Regions from separate parts of the Lacimicrobium alkaliphilum genome, predicted to be linked through region 3. Evidence: predicted binding sites of a transcription regulator. Region 3 holds the regulator's gene; each other region holds the start of a gene.
What was found. Region 3 encodes sigma-54, which starts transcription at its own class of promoters, with help from an activator protein. Its sites were predicted from a motif close to GTTGGCACGNNNNTNGNNT; they were not measured.
Positions count from the first base shown of each region.

Region 1 (5,476 bases), 1.1 Mb from region 3:
CCTACAATCCGGCACTGGCCGGCGGCGCGCTGCTGGATATGGGCATTTATCCGCTGGCGCTGAATCTGTTATTTAATCCGCAGCCTTATCAGAGCCTGAGGGTTAAAGCCCATCAGGCACCCAGCGGTGTCGATGACGAAGTGCACTGGACGATGGACTATGGTGATCGCATCTCGACGCTGGCAACCAGCTTTCGCTGCAGATTACCTAACTACGGATTTATCATCGGCGATCAGGGCTATATTGCCATCCCGGATTTCTTTCGCGCCAGCGAGGCCAGTCTGTATGTGCTGGATGAGCGAGTCGATCACTTCAGGGACAACCGCCAGGGCAGCGGTTTTGAGTTTGAGATTATGGCGGCCAGTCAGGCTATTCGTGAGGGCAAACCGGAATCGGACATTATGCCCCTTTCGGCAAGCCTGATACTGCAGCAACAGATGGAGGCCATTCTGAAGCGTATCCGCGAAGTGCCGCTCAGCTAACTAGTGCTCATTCTGCATCCCGGTTTGACCCGTGCAAAGGCCTCTCCCAGGCAGCCTCTATAGCGCCATATAATTCAAAAAAACAAAGCCGGGCTAAACACAGAGAACTCAGTTTACAATTGGTAAACCGATCCCTATTCAGGCTTTTTTCAGCTCATAGCGGATATTGGCAACAAAAGGCTTACCCGGGCGGGTAAAATGAAAAGGAAACTCTTTGTGATTGGGCGAGTCGGGGAAAAACTGGGGCTCCAGGCACAACCCCTGACGGGGACTAAAAGGTGAGCTCAGATGCTCGCCGGTATAGACCTGCAATCCGGGATAGTCAGAGCTGACGGCAAGGAGCAATCGCTGATCCGGACTTAGTAATTCGGCGCTGGGCCGTTGCAAATCACCACTGACCACAAAGTTATGATCCAGTTGGCTGCCTGCCAGAGTCCGGAAGTGGCTGAAGTCCAGTTCACTGTTCTGTGCCTTGCGCAGCTCTCCGGTCGGAATATTGCAATTATCAACAACGGTGTAATGGTCGGCCCTGATAAGCAATTGATGATCATCGATGGCCCCTTCTCCGCCTGACAGATTGAAATAGGGGTGCAGTGTAGGACCTACCAGAGTGGGGCGGCTGGCACGGGCCTCAAGGCAGATATCCAGACTGCTGTCATCGCCCAGCTTATAGGTTACCTGAAACGCTGTGGGGCCGGGATAGCCTCCCTGACCGTCTTCTGTCTCACAACCCAGTACCAATCTGGCGGGCTGACGGTCGATACAATGCCAGTGTTGCAGATGCAGGCCCTGGCTTCCACCGTGCAGATGATTAAGCCCTTCGTTCTGCTGCAACTGATAAGCCTGCTGATCAATGCTGACCACACCGCCGCCAATACGATTGGCAAAGGGCCCCACCAGCGCACCGAGGTAAAAGGGATCCTGCGCATATGGCTGCAACTGAGGGTAGCGCAGAATCAGATCTCGATGATCACTACCCAGACGGACAGACCAGCGCTGCAGTGTCGCTCCTTTTTCCAGCACCGCCAATGCATCACCGCTACCATTAGTCAGTCGATAGATCTTCATATTATTGATCCTGCAGATGAAATTTTTACACTAGCGGGATCAAAGCGCAGTGGGAATTCTGTTAGTTACCTGAACCGTTATGGAATTTGGCTGTGGCAGTTCGCATCCAACCGGGGCATATACTTACCTGAACGCCGTTAGTTGACCTTTTTATCCAATGCATTTATCTCATCATCGGTTGTATCGACCCTGCCACGGGTAATCACTTTAGTCAGCAACACCACCACCAGTGCACAGAACATCAGCGTGGCAAAAGGCACCGCCGTACCTGTGTAGGTAAGCGCCAGTACCGGACCCACCAGGGCGCCGCTGCCAAAGCGCAGGCTGCCAATCACTGCAGTGGCCGTGCCTGAGTGATGGGGAAAACGAATCAGTATCAGCGAGTCGGCATTCACTGCCATCAGTCCCAAGGAGCCAATCAGCGGGATAATGCTGATCACCGTAAAAGCCAGGCCTAATCCAAGCAGGTTTACAGTAAGCAGACTGGCGGCAGCAGACAAGCCCAGCACCAGGCCAATGGTCAGCATTCTTTCTGAGCCGAGGCGCACCACCAGCCGGGTATTAACAAAATTCACCATCATTAATGCGGCCACATTGGAGGCGAACAGGATGCCGAATAACTGCTCAGACACCCCGAAGGCCTCCATATACACCACAGGCACGGCGGTCAGATAGCCAAAAAAGGCGAAAGATACCAGCATGGAAATGGCGATATGGGGCTGGGCTGCCCTATTACCCAGCACGGTCACGTAACCGGAGAAAAACAGCTTCAGCCAGGGGCCATGCTGAGTGCGGGTAGCAACCTCCGGTAACCAGCGAAACGCAGGCAGCCACAGCAACAAGGCATAGCAAGCCAGCACCGCAAAGATCACCCGCCAGTCGAACCATTGCAGGATCAGACTGCCGACACTGGGCGCGATCAGTGGCGCAATCATCATGATCATCGACACATAAGACATGCCTTTGGCGGTATTCTGGCCATACAGATGCCGGACAATACCGGGCACCACCACCGCCGCCGCACCACCCGCCATGGCCTGCAGGGTGCGCAGTACCAGAAACCACTCTATCTGACGCACAAAAACAATCGCAGTACTGAACAGAATAAACAGACACAGACCCCAGAGCGCCAGGGGACGACGGCCAACGATATCGGCGATGGGACCGAACATCAGCATGGATAAGGCAAAACCCGCCAGATAGCAACTCAGGGAAACCTGAACCAGAGATATTTCGGCGTCCAGACTTTCAGAGATCGCCAAAAAAGCCGGCAAATACATATCGATTGCCAGCGGGGTAACAGCGGTGATTGAGGCCAGTAACAGAATGACCCAGTTGACGGTTTTTGGCTGAGATGCCTGCATAAATCCTCCGTGAAATAGCATCTTACTGTATCAGCAGCACCAGCGTCACCGTATAAGCGTTACAATCCTTAATGCCCGCGATAAATATCACGGACTAACAAAAAAGGGGAAGCTAAAAAGCTCCCCCTTCTCTATCCTTCAGCCAGGCAGATTATTCACCGGCGAGTTCGTTCATGCGCCCGCGCAATTGCTCGTCGGTCTGCAGGCGCTGAACAATGGTATTGTACTCATCAGTAGACAGACCTGATTCAGACACGGCATCGATCATCTCCTGCTGGGCTTTTTGCTGGATTTCCTGGGCCTTGGTAGCATCATCGGCGTTCTGGAAAGCTTCAGCATATTTACCGCTGATGGCGCGCACTTCACTCATTGCCTCGACTACCTGCGCCAACTTGGCATCAGATACACGCTTCTGAAATTGCGCCTGCTGCTCAGGGGCCGGAGCATCCTGGGCTACAGCGCCTGCGGTAAAGCCCATCAAAGCAATACTGGTGGAAGCAGCTATCATTAATTTACGCATCGTTGTGTCTCCTGTTATTCGCTGGCAAAAATCTACCAATTCAATTTACGTCATGTCATAGCAAACAGAGCGAAGCTCGTGCCAACCTCGCAATAAAATCTTAACTCATTGTTTTATAACAACTATATCAATTGCAGCTAGCTACTACTCTGCGACAACCCGATTAATAGTGTATCCTTTTGACATGGGAAAGTGTCACGGTGTGACAAATTTGAACATATTTTTACAGGGTATACACAAGCTCAAGGCCATGGGTCTGCAACCTCTGCTGACGCTGTATCTGGTACTGCCCATGGTGATCATCTATGCCCTGGTCACCTGGTTTGGACTGGCGTTTGTCAAACAGATGGCGAATGAGAAATTACGCAGCGATCTCGAGCTGGTAGGCCGGGCCATCCGCTTACCGGTAAGTGAGGCGCTGGCCAAGAATGACCTCACTGCCCTGCAATCCAATCTTGAGTCGGTATTCAGTATTGGCAGAGTCTACGGCGCCTCCGTCTTCGATAAAGAGGGTAAACTGGTGACGTTTTCCGGCGTCACAGAAAAAGATCTCAGCCGCAGTTATATGGCCGAACTGGTTGTACAGACAGGAGAACAGCAGGACGGCTATCGCTCTGTTGAAGGACGGGACGTGTATTCTTATTTTTTACCCATCACCGACCGCCAGGGGGAAGTAAATGGCCTGCTACAGATTACCCGCCGTGCCAGCGATTTTGAGCGCTCATTCGAAAAACTGACCCGTCTTGCCTGGCTGAGCTGGGCCGGCCTGGTGCTGGTAACGCTGGGTATCCTGTTTCTCGGCCACCACCGCGCTATCGGTCGTTATGTCAGCCAACTGGTGAACAGCATGCGCCGCGTCGCACAGGGTGATCACAAGCACAGAGCCACCGAGTCCGGCCCCAGAGAGATACGTGAACTGATAACCGGATTAAATCAGATGCTCGACAGTATTACCGCCGCCGAAGCGGAGATCAGCGCCCACCGACACCAGGAGTATCTTTTACAGGAACAACTTAAAGAAAAAGAAAAGATGGCGGCCATTGGTCAGGTGGCCCGCGGTGTCGCCCATGAACTTGGCGCCCCGTTAACAGTAATTGATGGCCGCGCACAACGCCTGAGTCGCAAGACCGATGATGCCGACAGCCTGCGTCAGCTTGAGGCGGTGAGGGGCCAGGTAAAGCGCCTGACCCGCATGGTGCAGCAACTGTTGGATTTCAGCCGTCATCAGCAGGTGCAGACCGAAGAGTTTGGCATTACAGAACTGGTAAACCAGGCGGTGGAAAACCTCGGTTATGAAATGCTGATCGACAGCTGCCAGATACAGATCACCCCATCGTCGCCGGCACAGATGCTCTGTGGCGATCCTCAGCGTCTGGAACTGGCGCTGATCAATATCCTGCGCAATGCGGTGCAGGCGGCACAACGTGAAGTAACCATTTATTGGCATAAAGATTCAGAATCTCTAATGATCCATATAGAAGACGACGGACCGGGCCTTACCACGCCGGAGCAAAGTGAAAAACTACTCAGCCCCTTTTACACCACTAAAAGTCAGGGAGAAGGCACCGGGCTGGGGCTGACTATTGCCGCTCATATTATCAAAGACCACCGCGGAGAACTGACCCTGACAAACCGTAAGAACGGCGGTTGTCGGGTTACTGTCAGACTCCCATTGCAGGAAAATTCAGCACATGAATCTTAGTCAGGTTAGCGTTGTAGAGGACGATCCCGGATTGCGCGAGTTGCTCCAGGAGGAACTGGAGAGTTGCGGTTATCAGGTGAATGCCTTTGAGTCTGCCGAACTGGCCTTACAACATCATATCGAGGATAAGCCGGATCTGGTGATCAGCGACATTCGTCTGCCAGGAATCAGTGGTATGCAACTGCTGCCCAAACTCAAGGCCTGGGATCCTGCACCGGCAGTGTTGTTGATTACCGCCTTTGCCTCGGTGAACGAAGCCGTATCTGCCCTCAAACAGGGTGCCGATGACTTTATTACCAAACCGCTGGATCTCGAACACCTGCTGTTAAACGTCAAACGT
Region 1 is NZ_CP013650.1:3,980,990-3,986,465, forward strand. It holds gene AT746_RS17710 (Gfo/Idh/MocA family protein) at 1-482, shown strand, start outside; gene AT746_RS17715 (aldose epimerase family protein) at 621-1,550, opposite strand; gene AT746_RS17720 (multidrug effflux MFS transporter) at 1,688-2,914, opposite strand; gene AT746_RS17725 (DUF4168 domain-containing protein) at 3,066-3,434, opposite strand; gene AT746_RS17730 (ATP-binding protein) at 3,637-5,136, shown strand; gene AT746_RS17735 (sigma-54-dependent transcriptional regulator) at 5,126-5,476, shown strand, end outside.
Region 1: a site for sigma-54 is predicted at 3,502-3,520, ahead of AT746_RS17725 (DUF4168 domain-containing protein). Genes of this name have one in related genera too.

Region 2 (5,476 bases), 1.6 Mb from region 3:
CTGCGTAATTTACGCTTTTCGCTGGCGCTGCGACTGATGGCCATCGGCGCTATCCAACTGGGCCTGATGTACAGCTTCTACTACCATAGTTTTTTGTATCTGACGGTGCCCGAAGTACTGTTGTTTACGGTAATGACGCCGCTGTATATCACACTGCTTAACGACGCGCTGGAAAGGCGTTTTAATCCCCGTTTTTTTATCGCCGCACTGCTTGCCATTGCCGGAGCTGTGGCTATCCGCTATGACGGCATCAGCAGCGGTTTTATCAGCGGCTTTTTTATCGTGCAGGGCGCTAATCTGTGTTTTGCATCCGGGCAGGTATTGTACAAACGGCTGATGGCCGGGAATGCAGGACTTAATCAGCACCAGGTATTTGGATGGTTCTTTATCGGTGCGCTGGTGGTGGCCAGCCTCTGTTTTGCCTTATTTGGCGACAACAGCTCGCTGCCATCGACTAATCTGCAATGGGGGATTCTGATTTATCTGGGACTGATTGCTTCAGGTCTGGGTTACTTTGGCTGGAACAAAGGGGCAACGCTGGTGAATGTCGGCAGCCTGGCGGTGATGAATAACCTGCTGATCCCGGCCGGGATCCTGGTTAACCTGCTGATCTGGAACCGGGATGCAGATGTGTTACGCCTGACGCTTGGCGGTGCCATTATCCTGCTGGCGCTCTGGTACAATGAGCGCCATTCCATGCTCCGCCAGCAACGCTCAGGGTAGCGGATCGAGTAAGCCAGCGTAGCGGATACCGGTTAACAGCGCCATATCTCTTTTCCAGGTGGCCAGATCGTTCTGGTTAAATTTACTCAGTGCATCATGGCCACAGGCCCGGGCCATCACCTGCATCAGTTCAGTGGAGGCTTCGAAGAAGTTCTTCAGTTGACGGGCTGACTTCTCCACATCGAGACGCTGACGTAAATCCGCCTTTTGGGTGGCGATACCAGCAGGGCAGTTGTTGGTATTGCATATTCTCGCCGCTACACAACCGATAGACTGCATGGCACTGTTGGCGATGGCGACGCCATCCGCGCCCAGCGCCAGGGCTTTGACAAAATCGGCAGGTACCCTTAAGCCACCGGTGATGATCAGCGTCACCCTGCCACTGGCACCCTGACGATCCAGATAGTGGCGGGCTCGGGCCAGCGCGGGCAAAGTCGGTACACTGATATGATCGCGAAAAAGTGTCGGGGCGGCGCCTGTAGCACCGCCACGGCCATCAAGGATGATGTAGTCGGCACTGGCATCCAGGGCAAACTGAATATCTCTTTCAATATGATTGGCGCTGAGCTTAAAGCCCACCGGAATACCGCCGGTGATCTCTCTGACCCGATCGGCAAAGCGTTTAAAGTCTTTAGGGCTGCTAAGGTCCTTAAAAGTGGGTGGTGAAATGGCAGGCTCACCTTCAGGGATGCCGCGCACACTGGATATCTTGCCGGTGTTTTTATTACCGGGCAGGTGGCCGCCGGTGCCGGTTTTAGCACCCTGACCACCCTTAAAATGAAAACACTGAACCTGTTTTAACAGCGATTCCTGATAACCAAACCCGGCGCTGGCCAGTTCATAAAAATAGCGTGAATTTTCCGCCTGTTCCTCGGCCAGCATGCCGCCTTCGCCTGAGCAGATGCCGGTACCGGCCATCTCAGCACCGCGGGCCATGGCAATTTTGGCTTCTTCAGAAAGGGCACCAAAACTCATATCAGATACCAGCAACGGGATTTTCAGGCTTAGGGGCCTTTGCGCCTGCGGGCCGATCACCAGCTCAGTTTCGACTTTTGCGTCTTCCATCAGTGGCTTGGTAGCCATCTGCGCCACCATAATCTGGATATCATCCCAGTGAGGCAACTGATTGCGGGGGACGCCCATTGCCGTCATAGGACCATGATGGCCCATTTTACTGAGACCTTCCCGGGCCAGCTGATGAATCAACTCTACCGTCGGTTCTTCTTCGGTGGCTTTGGCGCTGGGTTGTTTATTATCCTGCTGTTTAACACCGGGACCCTCCTTACCCACATTGTCCTGACTAAAGTTCTTGTGGGTACCATCACAAAAAGGCGGGTTGGCGGTGTGTTTGCACTGGCACAGATAAGCCTCGTCATCTTTCTCTGCCACAAATGACTTTGGCTTAAACCCGGTACCCGCGTGAGAGCCGTCACAGAAGGGTTGATCAGAAGAGCGGCCACATGCACAGAAATAGTATTCTTCGCCTTTTTTCAGTTCTGTTTTGACCGGCTTGTTGTCTGCAATAATGGGGTGGCTCATCGCACTGCTCCAGAGAAAGTAAAACCTTAAGCATAGCGATTATTTGCTGATGTGCAGCCTGATGCCTGACACGGAGATAATAAAAAAAGAGCCTGCGTTGAACAGGCTCTTTGGCGGTCATGATTTGCTGGTTACCTTCAGCTTGTCGGTGACCTTTTTGACGTCGCTGGTATTTTCAGCGATGGTAATCGCCAGATCCCGTTCAGCTTCACTGCTGACTTCACCTTCAAGTGTCACTTCACCCTTGTTGGCTTCGACATTGATTGCCGAGCCTGATACTTCCGATTCAAACAACAGGCGGGTTTTGACTACGGTAGCCACCTTGGAATCGGTGAGCGTCTGAACCACTTCGCTGCTTTGCTCTTCTTCGTCAGCAGCCACTTCCAGCTTATTATCAACCTCTTTTACACCCTCAAGGCTTGCTACCAGCTCAGAGGCCAGTGCCTTATCGACCTCACTCTCCACTTTACCTGAGAGCGTTACCACACCATTTTTGACATCCGTATCAATATCAAATGAATTCAGGTTCGAATTCAGTAGCAGGGTGGTTTCTGCCTTGCCGTCCAGCCAGGCATCTCTGCTTTTGTCTTCCCAGTTATTATCTGCAAGGGCAACCGGTGCGGTAAACAGGCTCAGTGCAATCAGTGTTGTTGTGAGTTTCATGATGATCTCCTTATGTTGGGGTCAATTAACTCAACCTGACTGTTGCGAGAATGATGCCAAACTATATCTGGTTGATATTAAAGGAAAAAATATTTAACCTGAGCAAATTCCGTCGTTATCTGGCAACAGTTTTTGGATGCGATAGCGACAAATCCGCTATCTGATACAGGTAGTCTGGCCTCAACGTATGGGGTGTATGGCGTACAAGCTGTTGCCGGTTTTATTGCTGGCCTAATTTGAGTGTCGTCTGTAAGAGACATGCCAAAAGATAAATAGTTAGCTTAACCGACGCCAGAGACCGTAACAGGTGAGGGCAGGCGTTAGTCGCTCTGGATTGCGCCGGTAATTCCAGTACTCACTATTATATAGCGTATGACAAAATCTAACGGCGGCTTCGGGCGAATACCGGGCATTGGCGGGTAAGTTTGGTCGCTTAGTCATTGGGAACTATGCGTGGCACGTCTTTAATTTGAATCTGGTCTTTTATCTTTACCCATCGTTTTTCCTAAAGAGGCTGTATCTTTCCACAGTTATAATGAAGATTGGAGAAACTTGCACTAAACGGCAATATAAATCCGCTAAGGGGCTGTGGTTTATATCGACCCGATCATACGTATCCTTTTGATTGTAAAGCACTATTGTGGTCTGACCTGAGTGCTTATAGAGGTCCCACTAAACACAATGGCTCATTTTCCGCAGCAAGAATTTTGGTTCAGCAACCACTGGCTGGAGATAAGTGCTTGTCTGGAGGGGAAAAAATTGGGTACAGTGACACTATGTAAGAACAGATGGTCTCGGATTTATACCGAATTCCGTCTAATACACTGTTATAACCCACAAGAGAGTCCCTAGACAATGGAAGTTCATGAGCAGTACAGTGATGAAGCACGGATCCAACTTAGCTTTTTGTCATTTATGTCCGTCGCTATATGGATTTGCTTTGGAGTAGCTTTTTCATTTGCTATCGCTTTTCATTTGGTTGTATCGACCAACATCCACATCGCCGGTTCCGAAGGCAATGTTTTTTGGTTTGCGAGCCTTATGTATGGCTTTTTGGGGTTTATCTTTTCGTTGGTCGGCTCTGCTTTAATTTATCCTCTATACAACTTCTGGTGCGAACGTTCTAGAGGTCAGAGTGTTAAGGGTAAGTTTGCGTTGGTCCACCGTGGGTTATAACAAGTTAAATCATCGGAAAACCACCCGCTGGCCAAAAGACGGCCAAAGCGCGTGTGTTTTCCGCTGTTTAAAGCGTTATAAATCATTAGGAAAGTTATGAGTGCAAAGGACGTTTCAGCTATCTGTTTTAAGCTATTAGCCATTTATGTATTGATCACTGTCATTATCTCTATTCCCGCAGCTTGGGGGTTATTTTTCAGTGTATCTGATGTTATGCCAGGAACGGAGCCTGGGCTGATGTTCCCAGTATTAATGTCCCTGATAACTCTGGTTATAGGTCTCACAGCTACTTTTATATTGTGGAAGGTAAGCACTTCACTTTCAGACAACGTTAAGTCAAATGCAGAGGAAAGTTACTCTGGTTTCAATATCCAACATGGATATAAACTTTTAGGCATTTATTTTTTAGTAACTGGTTTGTCGTATTTGCCAACTTCAGCTATTCAAATTTGGCGATTAAATTTAGCGTTGCAAGCGGGCATTGCAGACTACATTCAGGTTACAACTGAGCCTCTCGTTTTAATTTTTTCGGGTGTGTTTCTGCTCAGCTCTTTAACCGGCAAAAAATTATGGGCAACCTTAAAGTACTCAGGTACATAATGATTTATAACAAGTTGCTTAATTTCGTTCCAGCCACAAACAGCATGGCCTCCACGGGACGGCCTACGCTGCGCTGCGGCAGCCCATTAGCAATGCGTTAAATGCCATGAGTATGAATAAGAAAGGGTGCCCAATTTGCGGGTTTGCAGAAGTTGAAGCTCTTGATGAGTTCAACTGCACCACGTTTGAAATTTGTGAGTGCTGCGGCTCAGAGTCAGGCTTGGAGTATGATCAGTATTCCACGCAGGAGCACCTTGAAAAGATCCGCCGTGAGTGGGCCATTGAAAATAACTTTAAGTGGTGGGGTGATAAAAAGTCTATTCCAGAAAACTGGAACCCCAAGAAACAAATGGAGCTTGCCGGTATTGAAATCCCTCAGTAACGGCCAGCATTTAACAAGGCAAGGCAAAATCGCCCTGCGGGCTGGACGCGCTAACGCGCGCCTTTGCTTGCGGCGTTATAACTCATATGGACATCCAGCCTAGAATCAGCACATACATGGTCGCAGCACTAGGGGGCTATTTTTTAGCTTTCTTTTTGTAGCTGCTTGCGTTGCAGTGTTCTCAGTTGAGAGCGTAGTTCCATTGATCCCGATTTTTATCTTTTCTCTAATCGTGGCAATTCCTGTAACAGCTATATCGTCAGTAATCGGCTACCCAATTTTCAAATTTTTGTTTAACAAACTTCAACTACCAATATTTCAAAAACTAGTCGTATCGGGTGGAGCATCTTGTATTGCATGTATTATCGTTTATGCCACTGGTTTCAGTGTTGC
Region 2 is NZ_CP013650.1:2,306,024-2,311,499, reverse strand. It holds gene AT746_RS10575 (carboxylate/amino acid/amine transporter) at 1-723, shown strand, start outside; gene AT746_RS10570 (glutamate synthase-related protein) at 715-2,262, opposite strand; gene AT746_RS10565 (BON domain-containing protein) at 2,380-2,925, opposite strand; gene AT746_RS10555 (hypothetical protein) at 4,198-4,701, shown strand; gene AT746_RS10550 (hypothetical protein) at 4,814-5,083, shown strand.
Region 2: a site for sigma-54 is predicted at 2,968-2,986, ahead of AT746_RS10565 (BON domain-containing protein). Genes of this name have one in related genera too.

Region 3 (5,476 bases):
GAATGTCAGCACTGGGTATCCGGCATATTATCCAGGGTGCAGAAAACAAAATGCAGGCCATGAGTGAAATACTTGAGCAAACCCCCCACAGAAAAGAACATATCGCCGCGATGGGTGACGATATGCCCGACCTCGGCATGTTTGAACTGGCGGCACTGAAGATTAGTGTTCCCCACGGACATCCTTATATTAAGAAACAAGCCAATTATGTCACACAAAGATCCGGTGGTTTCGGTGCGGTCAGAGAGGTCTGTGATATGCTCCTGCAAGCGCAACATAAACTGGAAGACATCCACGGTAGCAGCACATGAAGCGCATCTATATCAGCATTGGCTTGCTGTTCTTACTGATCCTCGCCACGAATAACCTATGGTGGCTGGAGTCTGAGCCACAGGAAGCTGAACAGCAGGATGAAGCCTTCCTGCAGCCTAACTATCTGGCGTCCAATATGCAGACCAATCTGTACAATGAGCAAGGCCTGCTCGCCCACAGTATCCATGCCAACAGCATGGAACATTACGATTTGCTTGGTTTTACTCTGTTTCAACAGCCTCAGTACAAAATTTATGTCGCTCAGGATGAAGCTCCCTGGGAAGTAACAGCAGAGCAGGGAACGCTGTATGAAGACAACCGAATTCAACTGGAAACGAATGTACAGATTACCAGTCAGGACAAAGATGGTTTTATTCGTACCGTCACCACCAGTTTTATTGAAATTGATTTGACCGCTAAGACCATGATGTCAGATCAGAGCGTAACCATCTCAGGTGACAATTACACTATCAGCGGCAATGGCTTCTCTGCCGATCTGACCACAAAACAATTTGAATTACTGGACCATGTGCAGACAATTTATGGCAAAACGATTTAAGTTTCTGATCCTGGCGCTATTGAGTTTCAATGTCGCCGCAGTGAATGAAGATTTCGATCAGCCGATTAAAGTAAAATCTGAGTATCAGTCGGCTGACGGCATTAAAAAGATCTCTTTTTTCCGTGAAAACGTCAACATTACCCAGGGTAGCCTGGTGATCAACGCAGACGAAGTGGAAGTCGATGCCGGCAAAGGCAAAGGCAAAGAGACCTTTATTGCCCGGGGTACACCTGCCAGCTATGAGCAAACCATGGAAGATGGCAGCCGCATCCGCGCCGCTGCCGAATATATTGAATATCAGGTTGAGGGCCGTACCCTGACATTGAGTGGCAATGCAGAACTGCATCAGAACAGCCACAGCGTGCGCGGTTCATCCATTCAGTTCAATATGGAAAAAGAACAGTTGATGGCGCAGGGCACTGACGAGGAAGATGGTCGGGTAATGACGATCTTTCAGCCCGAGGATTTAAGTGACACCAAAGAAGAGCAACAGCCCGGCCAGGAGCAGCAGGACTGATGTCAGTATTAAAAGCACAGCACCTCGCCAAGTCCTATAAAAGTCGCCAGGTGGTGCAGGATGTCAGCCTGGAAGTGGCCAGTGGCCAGATTGTGGGTCTGTTAGGCCCTAATGGTGCCGGTAAAACCACCTCTTTTTATATGATTGTGGGTCTGGTACCCATGGACAAAGGTCAGATTTTTATTGATGACCAGGAACTGACTCTCGAGCCCATGCATGTTCGCGCCAGGGCCGGTATCGGCTATCTGCCCCAGGAAGCTTCAATTTTCCGTAAGCTGACGGTTTATCAGAATCTGATGGCGATTCTTGAAACCCGTAAGGATATCAATCAGCAGCAACGGGAAGAGGAAGCCGATGCACTTCTGGATGAGTTCAATATCAATCATATTCGCACCAGCTCAGGGATGAGTTTGTCTGGCGGTGAGCGCAGGCGGGTAGAGATTGCCAGGGCACTGTCTGCCAACCCCCGCTTTATTCTGCTTGATGAACCTTTTGCCGGTGTCGATCCCATATCAGTCAGTGACATCAAGAATATAATCCGCCATCTTCGGGACAGAGGCATCGGTGTGTTGATTACCGACCACAATGTACGTGAAACCCTTGATGTTTGTGAGAAAGCCTACATTGTTAGTCATGGGGAGTTAATCGCCCAGGGAACCGCAGATGAAGTACTGAATAACAAGCAGGTCAGAGATGTATACCTGGGTGACCAATTCAAGCTATAGTTAGAGAAAATGCCGTGCGGATATTTGTATGAGAACAGAAGCCGGAATACCCGTAACCAAGGCCCTCGGAACCAGAATAAGAAGTAAATGAAGCCTGCATTACAGTTAAAATTCAGCCAACAACTTACCATGACGCCTCAGTTGCAGCAGGCGATTCGCCTGTTGCAACTGTCCACGCTGGATTTACAACAGGAGATCCAGGAGGCGCTGGAGTCTAATCCGCTGCTGGAGACAGAAGAATCTGCCGATCAGAATACGGAAGAGCGCCGCGATGCCGACAGCCTGAATGGTGAGTCCAACGAAGCCAGTAACAGCAAAGACAGTGACAGCATCGAAACCGGCGAAGCCCTGGAAAAGCAGGAGTTGCCCGAAGATCTGCCGATGGATACTACCTGGGATGAATATTACAGCGCCTCATCGGCACCCGGTTCTTCTGCGGTCAGTGCCGCCGATGACAATATCTATCAGGGGGAAACCTCGGACAGCATTCAGGATCATTTGCTCTGGCAAATGCGTCTGACCCATTTCAGTGACACCGACCAGGCCATTGCCATGGCCATTATCGACTCTATTGACGATGTCGGTTATCTGACCGTCACCACTGAAGACATCCTGCAAAGCCTGGACAATGAAGAAGTAGAACTGGATGAAGTAGATTGTGTACTTAAACGCATTCAGATGTTCGACCCTGTTGGCGTCGGCAGTCGCAGCGTACAGGAATGCCTGCTGGTACAATTACGTCAGTTCCCCCCTGAAACGCCATGGCTGGAGCAGGCAAAATCACTGATCCTCGAATACAGTGATCTGCTGGCCAGCAAAGATTACCGCACCCTGATGCGCAAAGCCCGGCTTAAAGAGGATGAACTGCGTGAAGCCTTACGTTTATTACAAACCCTGAACCCCAGGCCAGGCAGTGCCATCGCTACCAGTGAACCGGAATATGTGATCCCCGATGTATCGGTAGCCAAGAAAAATGGCCGCTGGACCGTAGAACTGAATCCCGACAGCTTGCCTAAACTGAGTATCAATCAGCAATACGCGGCGATGAGCAAGAATACCAGGAACGCCAGCGACAGCCAGTTTATCCGCTCCCATATGCAGGAAGCCAAGTGGTTTATTAAAAGCCTGGAAAGCCGCAATGACACCCTGCTGAAAGTGGCAAACTGTATTGTGCAGCAGCAACAGGGCTTTTTCGAATACGGCCCCGAGGCCATGAAGCCTATGGTGCTCAACGATGTTGCTGAAATGGTGGATATGCACGAGTCCACCATCTCCAGAGTGACCACGCAGAAATATATGCACACACCAAGAGGCATTTTTGAGCTCAAGTATTTCTTTTCCAGCCATGTGGCCACAGAAAGCGGCGGCGAATGTTCCTCCACCGCCATTCGTGCTCTGATCAAAAAACTGGTGGCGGCAGAAAAACCCGCCAAACCCCTGAGCGACAGCAAAATTGCACAGTTGTTGGCCGAGCAAGGTATTAAAGTTGCCCGGCGAACAATAGCAAAATACCGGGAATCCCTGTCGATTCCCCCGTCCAACCAACGCAAAAGCCTGTTATAGGCGAACAAGAGGAAGAGGCATTATGCAAATCAACCTTACTGGACACCACGTTGAAATTACCGACTCTCTTCGAGATTACGTTGACTCAAAGTTTACAAAGTTGGAGCGACATTTCGATCATATCAATAATGTGCATGTGATACTGAACGTCGAAAAGCTCAATCAGAAAGCCGAAGCGACACTGCACCTGCATGGCGCGGAAGTCTTTGCCACTTCCGAACACACTGATATGTACGCCGCTATTGATGGCCTGATCGACAAGCTTGACCGACAGGTGATCAAACACAAAGAAAAGATCAAGCGACACTAAAACTGACTCCGCATGGAAATTAAAGACATCCTGACCCCTGACTGCACCATCTGTGCAGTTCAGGGCACCAGCAAGAAACGCATCTTCGAGACCATCAGCGATGTGGCCGATCAACATCTGCCCGACATTGACCTCGACCCTATTCTTACCAGCCTGCTATGCCGCGAAAAAATGGGCAGCACAGGCATTGGCAATGGCATTGCCATTCCCCATGGCCGCCTGGCCGGGCTGGACAAAGTCATGGCCGTGCTGATCACCAGTGACGGGCCCGTGGCCTATGACGCCATCGACAACCAGCCGGTGGATATTTTCTTCGCCATTTTAGTGCCTGAAGAACAAGCCCAGGGCCACTTGCAGACCCTGGCCACCATCGCCGCCAAACTCAATGACAAGGACGTGGTAAAACGCTTACGCCACGCTAAAACCAATCAGGAACTGTACGAGGCCATAGTGTGAAACTCATTATCATCAGTGGCCGCTCCGGCTCCGGTAAATCCATCGTGCTGCGCTCTCTGGAGGACCTGGGCTACTACTGTGTGGATAATATTCCGGTCAACCTGCTGCCCACCCTCACCCATACAGTGGTGGATGAATACGATCAGGTAGCAGTGAGCATTGATGTACGTAACCTGCCCAAAGATCCCGAAGAGCTGGTAGAGATACTCGATTACCTGCCTGCCACCTGGGAACTGATGATTTTATACTTAGATGCCAGCGACGATGTGCTGATCAAGCGCTTCAGCGAAACCCGCCGTCTGCATCCTCTGTCCAAGCGCAGTAAGTCCCTGACTGACGCCATCCAGTCTGAAGCGGTGTTACTGGCCCCTATCGCCGAACGCGCCGATCTTTATATCGATACCGGTGAACTGTCAGTACACCAACTGGCCGAACTGGTGCGTGAACGTATTCTGGGCAAGAAAAGCTCGCGTCTGGTGCTGGTATTTGAGTCCTTTGGCTTTAAACACGGTATTCCTAAAGATGCCGACTACGTATTTGACGCCCGCTTTCTGCCAAATCCCCACTGGGAACCAGAGCTCAAACACCTGACCGGGTTAGATCCGCAGGTAGAAACCTTTCTCGGCTCACAGGCCATCGTCACCAAATTTATCTGGCAGATACAGAATTTGATCTCCACCTGGCTGCCGCATCTCGAGCGCAATAACCGCAGTTATGTGACCATTGCCATCGGCTGTACAGGAGGCCAGCATCGCTCAGTGTATGTGGCAGAGAGCCTGGCCAGAACCTTTCGCGCGGTACACCCTGATGTGCAGATCCGGCACCGGGAGTTATCGCGGGAATGAGTACCGATAAACTGGAAAAGATCCTGCTGATCCAGAATAAGCTCGGGCTGCACGCCAGAGCCGCCACTCAACTGGCCAAACTGGCCAATCAGTTTGATGCCGAAGTCACCATCCATCAGGGCGATAAATCCGCGTCTGCCACCAGTGTACTGGGCCTGATGATGCTGGAAAGCAGCATGGGCAAGGAAG
Region 3 is NZ_CP013650.1:680,979-686,454, reverse strand. It holds gene kdsC (3-deoxy-manno-octulosonate-8-phosphatase KdsC) at 1-311, shown strand, start outside; gene lptC (LPS export ABC transporter periplasmic protein LptC) at 308-871, shown strand; gene lptA (lipopolysaccharide transport periplasmic protein LptA) at 855-1,388, shown strand; gene lptB (LPS export ABC transporter ATP-binding protein) at 1,388-2,113, shown strand; gene AT746_RS03245 (RNA polymerase factor sigma-54) at 2,201-3,676, shown strand; gene hpf (ribosome hibernation promoting factor) at 3,699-3,986, shown strand; gene ptsN (PTS IIA-like nitrogen regulatory protein PtsN) at 3,999-4,442, shown strand; gene rapZ (RNase adapter RapZ) at 4,439-5,287, shown strand; gene AT746_RS03225 (HPr family phosphocarrier protein) at 5,284-5,476, shown strand, end outside.

Region 4 (5,476 bases), 2.2 Mb from region 3:
GATGAACACCAGTAATCGGAAAACACGCCAGATCAGTGAAAAACTGGATCGTTCCGTGAGTGATTATGGCTGGCAGAATAGTAACAACATAGTGATTCAGTACGATGATCGCGGTAAGCGCAAGCTGGCAAAAATGAATCTCGATGGCAAGCTACAGGTACTGACCGATAATCTTTCTGGTGCCACCCTGGGCCGGCCCTATATCAGTGGCAGCTTTTCCGTCGCAGACAATGGCGCCATCGCCTATACCCATGGCAGCAGTCAGCGTCCGGCAGATTTGGGTTACTGGTTTAAAGGTAAAGCTCGCCAGTTGACCGACCTGAATCAGGATTTGCTTGGCCACAAACAACTGGGGCAGGTGCATGAGATTGAATATGCCTCTTCCTTTGACGGTGAGAAAATTCAGGGCTGGTATATCACGCCGCCTGATTTTGATCCCGAGAAAACGTACCCGCTGTTGCTTGAGATCCACGGCGGGCCGCACCTGGCCTATGGTCCCCATTTCAGTGCAGAGCTTCAGCGCTATGCGGCTGAAGGCTACGTGGTGTTTTATGCCAACCACCGGGGCAGCTCCTCTTATGGTGAACGTTTTGCGATGTTATTAGATGGCAAATACAGCTCCAGAGAAGACTTCGCCGATCATAACTCCGGCGTCGATGCCATGATTGCCAAGGGCTTTATAGATGATAGAAACCTGTTTATTGCCGGTGGCTCGGCGGGCGGCATTGCCAGTGCCTATGCTATTGGGCTGACCGACAGATTTAACGCTGCAGCCATTACCAAGCCGGTAATTAACTGGGTCAGTAAAGTGCTGACTGCAGACAGTTACCTGGGCCAAATCCGTAATCAGTTCCCCGGTATGCCCTGGGACAATCTTGAGCATTACTGGCAGCGTTCACCGCTGTCTTTGGTGGGCAATGTGACCACGCCGTCACTGATTATGACAGGGGAGGCGGACAGACGTACGCCGATGTCAGAATCCGAGCAGTTCTATCAGGCGCTGAAACTGAGAAAAGTGGATGCGGCGCTGGTCAGAGTGCCTGGCGCCCCTCATGGCATCGCCGGTAAACCCTCGAGGATGATCGCCAAGATTGAGCATACCCTTGCCTGGTTTAAGCGCTACAGAAAAGACTGACAGAAAACGGGCTTAAGGCCCGTTACTGTTCCTTACATCCGGGAGTACCTTTGTCAAACACTACCAGCCACTCACCGGAGGGGTGCTTGCGCCAGATCGAGTTGAATGTGGCGAAGCATTCCCCTTTTGCATTAAACACCGGCCCGCTGCTGTGAGCGAGATCGCCTGATGCCAGCACTTCAACCTGTCGGGGCTGCCAGGAGAACGGTGCCTGTTCATCCTGATAATAAACCTTCCAGCCTTCGGCAACCGCTTGTTTGCCTTTCAGTACGCCATCTGAGGTGAAGAATATTGCCTCGTCGGCAAGAAAGGATTTAAACGCACTAAAATCCCGCTTCGCCATGGAATCGGCAAAGGCTTGTTCACGTTCCAGCAGCAGTTTTTCCAGCTCATCATTGGATGCTGAAACCGGCAAAGCGAGACTTACCAGTAATGGCAGCATCATCAGGGGGAGGTTTTTCATAGTGAACACTTAGGGTGATGAAATCAGTGGCTATGATATTGCCAATAAACCAACAAGATAAAGTGCAGAGGGGTAAACCCTGTTAACCGGGTGATATAAGGTCAGTTTTTAGTGACTGAATGCCAATGCGTGGAAAAGGTATTGCCATTGAGAATTCAACGATCTTCAACACTACGGCGTTAAGCGACAGATTGCTGCGCTTGCATTAATTCAGTTGGACAGAGCGGTATGTCTTGTGGATTTTATGCGTTCGAATAAAAAGCCGACTATGTAGTACCAATAGTATTGCCGACAGAGCCACAAAGATGCTTAAATGCAAACTGCATTTTACTATATGATTTATAAGGAGAATTTCTGGCGTCCCCACCAGGAATCGAACCTGGATCTAAGCCTTAGGAGGGCCTTGTTTTATCCATTAAACTACGGGGACTTTACTGTAGCTCAGTGACGGCAATCTGCCGACGGGCGGGCATTATTACCCAAGGCCCCCATAATTTAAAGTCCTGCAGCACACGACTGGATAAATAATCGCCTGCATACCTCTGCTGAACAAAGTGCTTCAGCGCCGTGATACAAAATCGTTAGGCTGAATGTTTGCCAACGGCACGCCGTTGACTGACTCGACCACTGAAGAGCTCAGCGAGAGACGGGTTACCTGAACCTCCACAGGGTGTACCTGGTATTGATAGTGACTATTGCCCATGGGATCGTAAAACTGATTCAGTTTGAACACTTTCAGTCTGTCTCCCATATTGACACCGTGCTCTTTACCTATATCAACAGACAATTGCTGATGGCTGCTTTGCAGCACCCGGCCATGAGCTGGCAAACAGGCAATCTCATCATCGATACGTTGTGCCAGGTCGTCTAATTGCTGTCTGATGGCCATGCCATAACTGGATTGCCAGAAGGTGTTGCTGGCGGTGTCGACACTTTTGTGCGGATCAAAAGGCCAGCTTGCGCTGGTGCGAAAGGGTTGGGAAATCAGCACTTCTCCGGTCATGCCGTTTATCAGATGCACATCCAGAGCAAAGTTACGGTTAATCTGTCTGTCTTTCCAGAATGCCAGTCTCGAGGGCGAGGTCTGCTCGTCACTGAGATCAGTAATTTCAGCCAGCAGTACAAACTGCCCACCTGCTTTACGGGCAAGAGCAGTGGCCTGCCGGCTCAGATCATTTCCCGGTGTTACGTAGAAACCTTCAACAGAATGGATGTTGGCATGTTGGCTGGCGGCAGAAAACGACTTATGCAGCTGGCGTGGAAGGTCTTTGCCAATATTATACAGCTGTCCCAGACTGGCCTGTTGCTTATGTCTCAAAGGAAACCAGGTGGTCACCACGCTCTTCTGATAATCAGACGCCTGGCATTGCGTGTCCTGGGGGAAGATGTCGGCACGGATGGAGACGGTGACGATATCGCCCTGATAGTCCTCGTGGATTAATTCCACTTTATTGACTTCGCCGCCGGCTCTGACTTCCAGCCGGTCATTCTGCAATAATCCGTCGGCAAGGTATTGCACACTGTTGACTCTGGCCCCGGCAAACATCAGCGCCTGCTTAATGGCTTCCTGGGTCGCCATTTTTCTGGCGTGGTGTTTATCACCGTTATGAACCACGGCCTGACCACTGGCTTCAAACCAGATGGCCTTGGCCTGCAAGCTGCATAAAGCAACGGATAATAATAGAAGCAATTTGTTCACTGGCATAACCTCAGATTTTCCCTGTCATGGTCTTGCACAAAATATACCGTTTTTTAGCGGGTTTATTGACGATGGGCTCAGATGGCACAAAAAAGGTATATAACTTGCTTAATTCAGTCTGATGGCAGAGAACCAACGCCAGAGTCTGACCAGAGTGTTGGTGGCTTTTTGTTCAGTTGGTTTGTTGACCTGTAGCCGTTCTTATTTCTGAGGTGACAGATGAAAATATTCTATTCGTTGATTGTGGCGGCATTTACGCTCAGCGGTTGTTCTTTGTTGTATGACAAGCATGTTGAATGGGAATATGTTGAGCCCGAAAACTATCCGGTTCTGACGGCTGTAGGTTATGCCCCTATTGATGAGCAGTCTGGCAGTTCAGCATCTCTGAAAATGTTGCAGGCGGTCAAGGCGTCAAAACTGGATGCTTATCGTGAGCTGGCCGAACAGGTGTATGGCCACAAGGTTAATGCGGATCAGTCACTGTCTAATATGCTGCTGGAAAACGAACAGTTGCAATCGTCGGTACAGGGCGTGATCAGGGGAGCCAAAGTGGTCAGAACCTATGCGGTAGGTGAGAACACCTATGCCACTGAACTTGAACTGGATATGCAGAAGGTTTACGACATTTATCTGTCAGTGGCTAAGCCAAGACGGATCAAGGATGTTAAATATTACTGACAAGCCGTCAGCCATCAGTTTGCAGTTTTCAGATAAAAAGACAAACCAGCTTAAACAAGACTTTTCTGGCAGGGAAGTGGGATGATTTTTTTAAAACTGGAAACTAGGCTTTAACGCCGCCGCCTTTGGGACCGGCTTTTTTCTTGCCCGCTTTGTCATAGGTCAGGCTTTCTTTGGCCCGCACTTCCATAATCAGACTGCGCAAATGCTCAAGCCTCAGCTGTCCTTGCTCGACCGCGGTGGCGTTAATTTGGGTACGATACTGGCAGTCTTCTACCTGGTGCTGAATTTTTTCTTTAGCTGCAACGAACGCAGCATCTTCGGGGGAGACAGTGGAATAGAGGCTGGCGATTTTCTGATCCTGCTGCTGAATTTCATCCAGCAGGGTTTGTTTTTCGTTGACCAGATTAATCAGGGCTTCCGCATCTCTGGAACTGATAAGCTGTAATTCGCTATCCAGTAACAACTGCAGCTTGCCGAGCAGTTCCTGCTGATGCGTCATTGCCTCGATAATTTGGCTCATATACTCAGGACTTTACCCCGAACAGTTCAGCCTCAAGTTTGGCAATTTTGCCTGCCAGCACTTCAGGATTGACCTGATACTCGCCAGATTGAATGGCTTTTTTCAGGCGCTCAACTTTCTCCTGGTTAACAGGAGCATCACTGCTTTTCTTCTGCATCTGCGCTAACTGCTGAGCAGATTGGGTTAGCGATACCGAATCCTGTCTCGGAGCCGCAGCCTGACTACGGGCACTATCTGCCTGAGTCGACGTCTGATTCTGCGCCTGTTGATTCAGCTTTTGGCTGTCTACCTGAGTCTTACTCAGGTTGCCGTTATTGCTGTTAATGTTGTTAACTGACATGGTCAAATTCCACTACCTAATTTACCTCTGCTTTAATTATCGGCAGGCTCTGAGATATCTTTAGCAATCTTTCATCAATATTTGCAGTTATGCTAGCAAATATTTTACCAATACTCACTCTTTGCCTGAATCCGATGTCTTGTCATAGTGTATCGGCCAGTCGTATCAGGTCTTTAAATACCTACAGCCACTTCCGAAGCACTGATAACAGTGGCGTCAATCTGACGGCGGCTGGCGGTATTTTCTATGCGTATGGTGTCACCGATATTGCCGTCTTCCTCGGCCACTCCTGAGGCTTTAATCTGCAGCCCGCTCACATTGGCTGTAATAACCACACTGTCGCCTTTGCAGACATAACAGAGCAATGACGGTTCGATCGGCTGTCCGGCTCTTAAGCGGCGTTTGCTGCGTGCTCCGGCCAGGCTGCCGATAGTCGAATAGGTACTGCCCCGCAGTTGATTGACGTCCAGGTTCACCACTTCCAGTTGATTCTCAGATAAGAGTTCACCCGGTGACACAGCCTGCTTCGCAACGACGACTTTTTGCATTTGCTGTACGTTCACCATTACATATAAAAACCAGTTCGAACTGGGACAGGAAACCCGCACCGTTACATTGCGCTGAGTCAGGCTATTATC
Region 4 is NZ_CP013650.1:2,871,453-2,876,928, reverse strand. It holds gene AT746_RS13100 (alpha/beta hydrolase family protein) at 1-1,135, shown strand, start outside; gene AT746_RS13095 (YybH family protein) at 1,158-1,598, opposite strand; tRNA gene AT746_RS13090 (tRNA-Arg) at 1,954-2,028, opposite strand; gene AT746_RS13085 (flagellar assembly protein T N-terminal domain-containing protein) at 2,158-3,297, opposite strand; gene AT746_RS13080 (LPP20 family lipoprotein) at 3,517-3,975, shown strand; gene flgN (flagellar export chaperone FlgN) at 4,079-4,498, opposite strand; gene flgM (flagellar biosynthesis anti-sigma factor FlgM) at 4,503-4,838, opposite strand; gene flgA (flagellar basal body P-ring formation chaperone FlgA) at 5,012-5,476, opposite strand, start outside.
Region 4: a site for sigma-54 is predicted at 3,378-3,396, ahead of AT746_RS13080 (LPP20 family lipoprotein). Genes of this name have one in related genera too.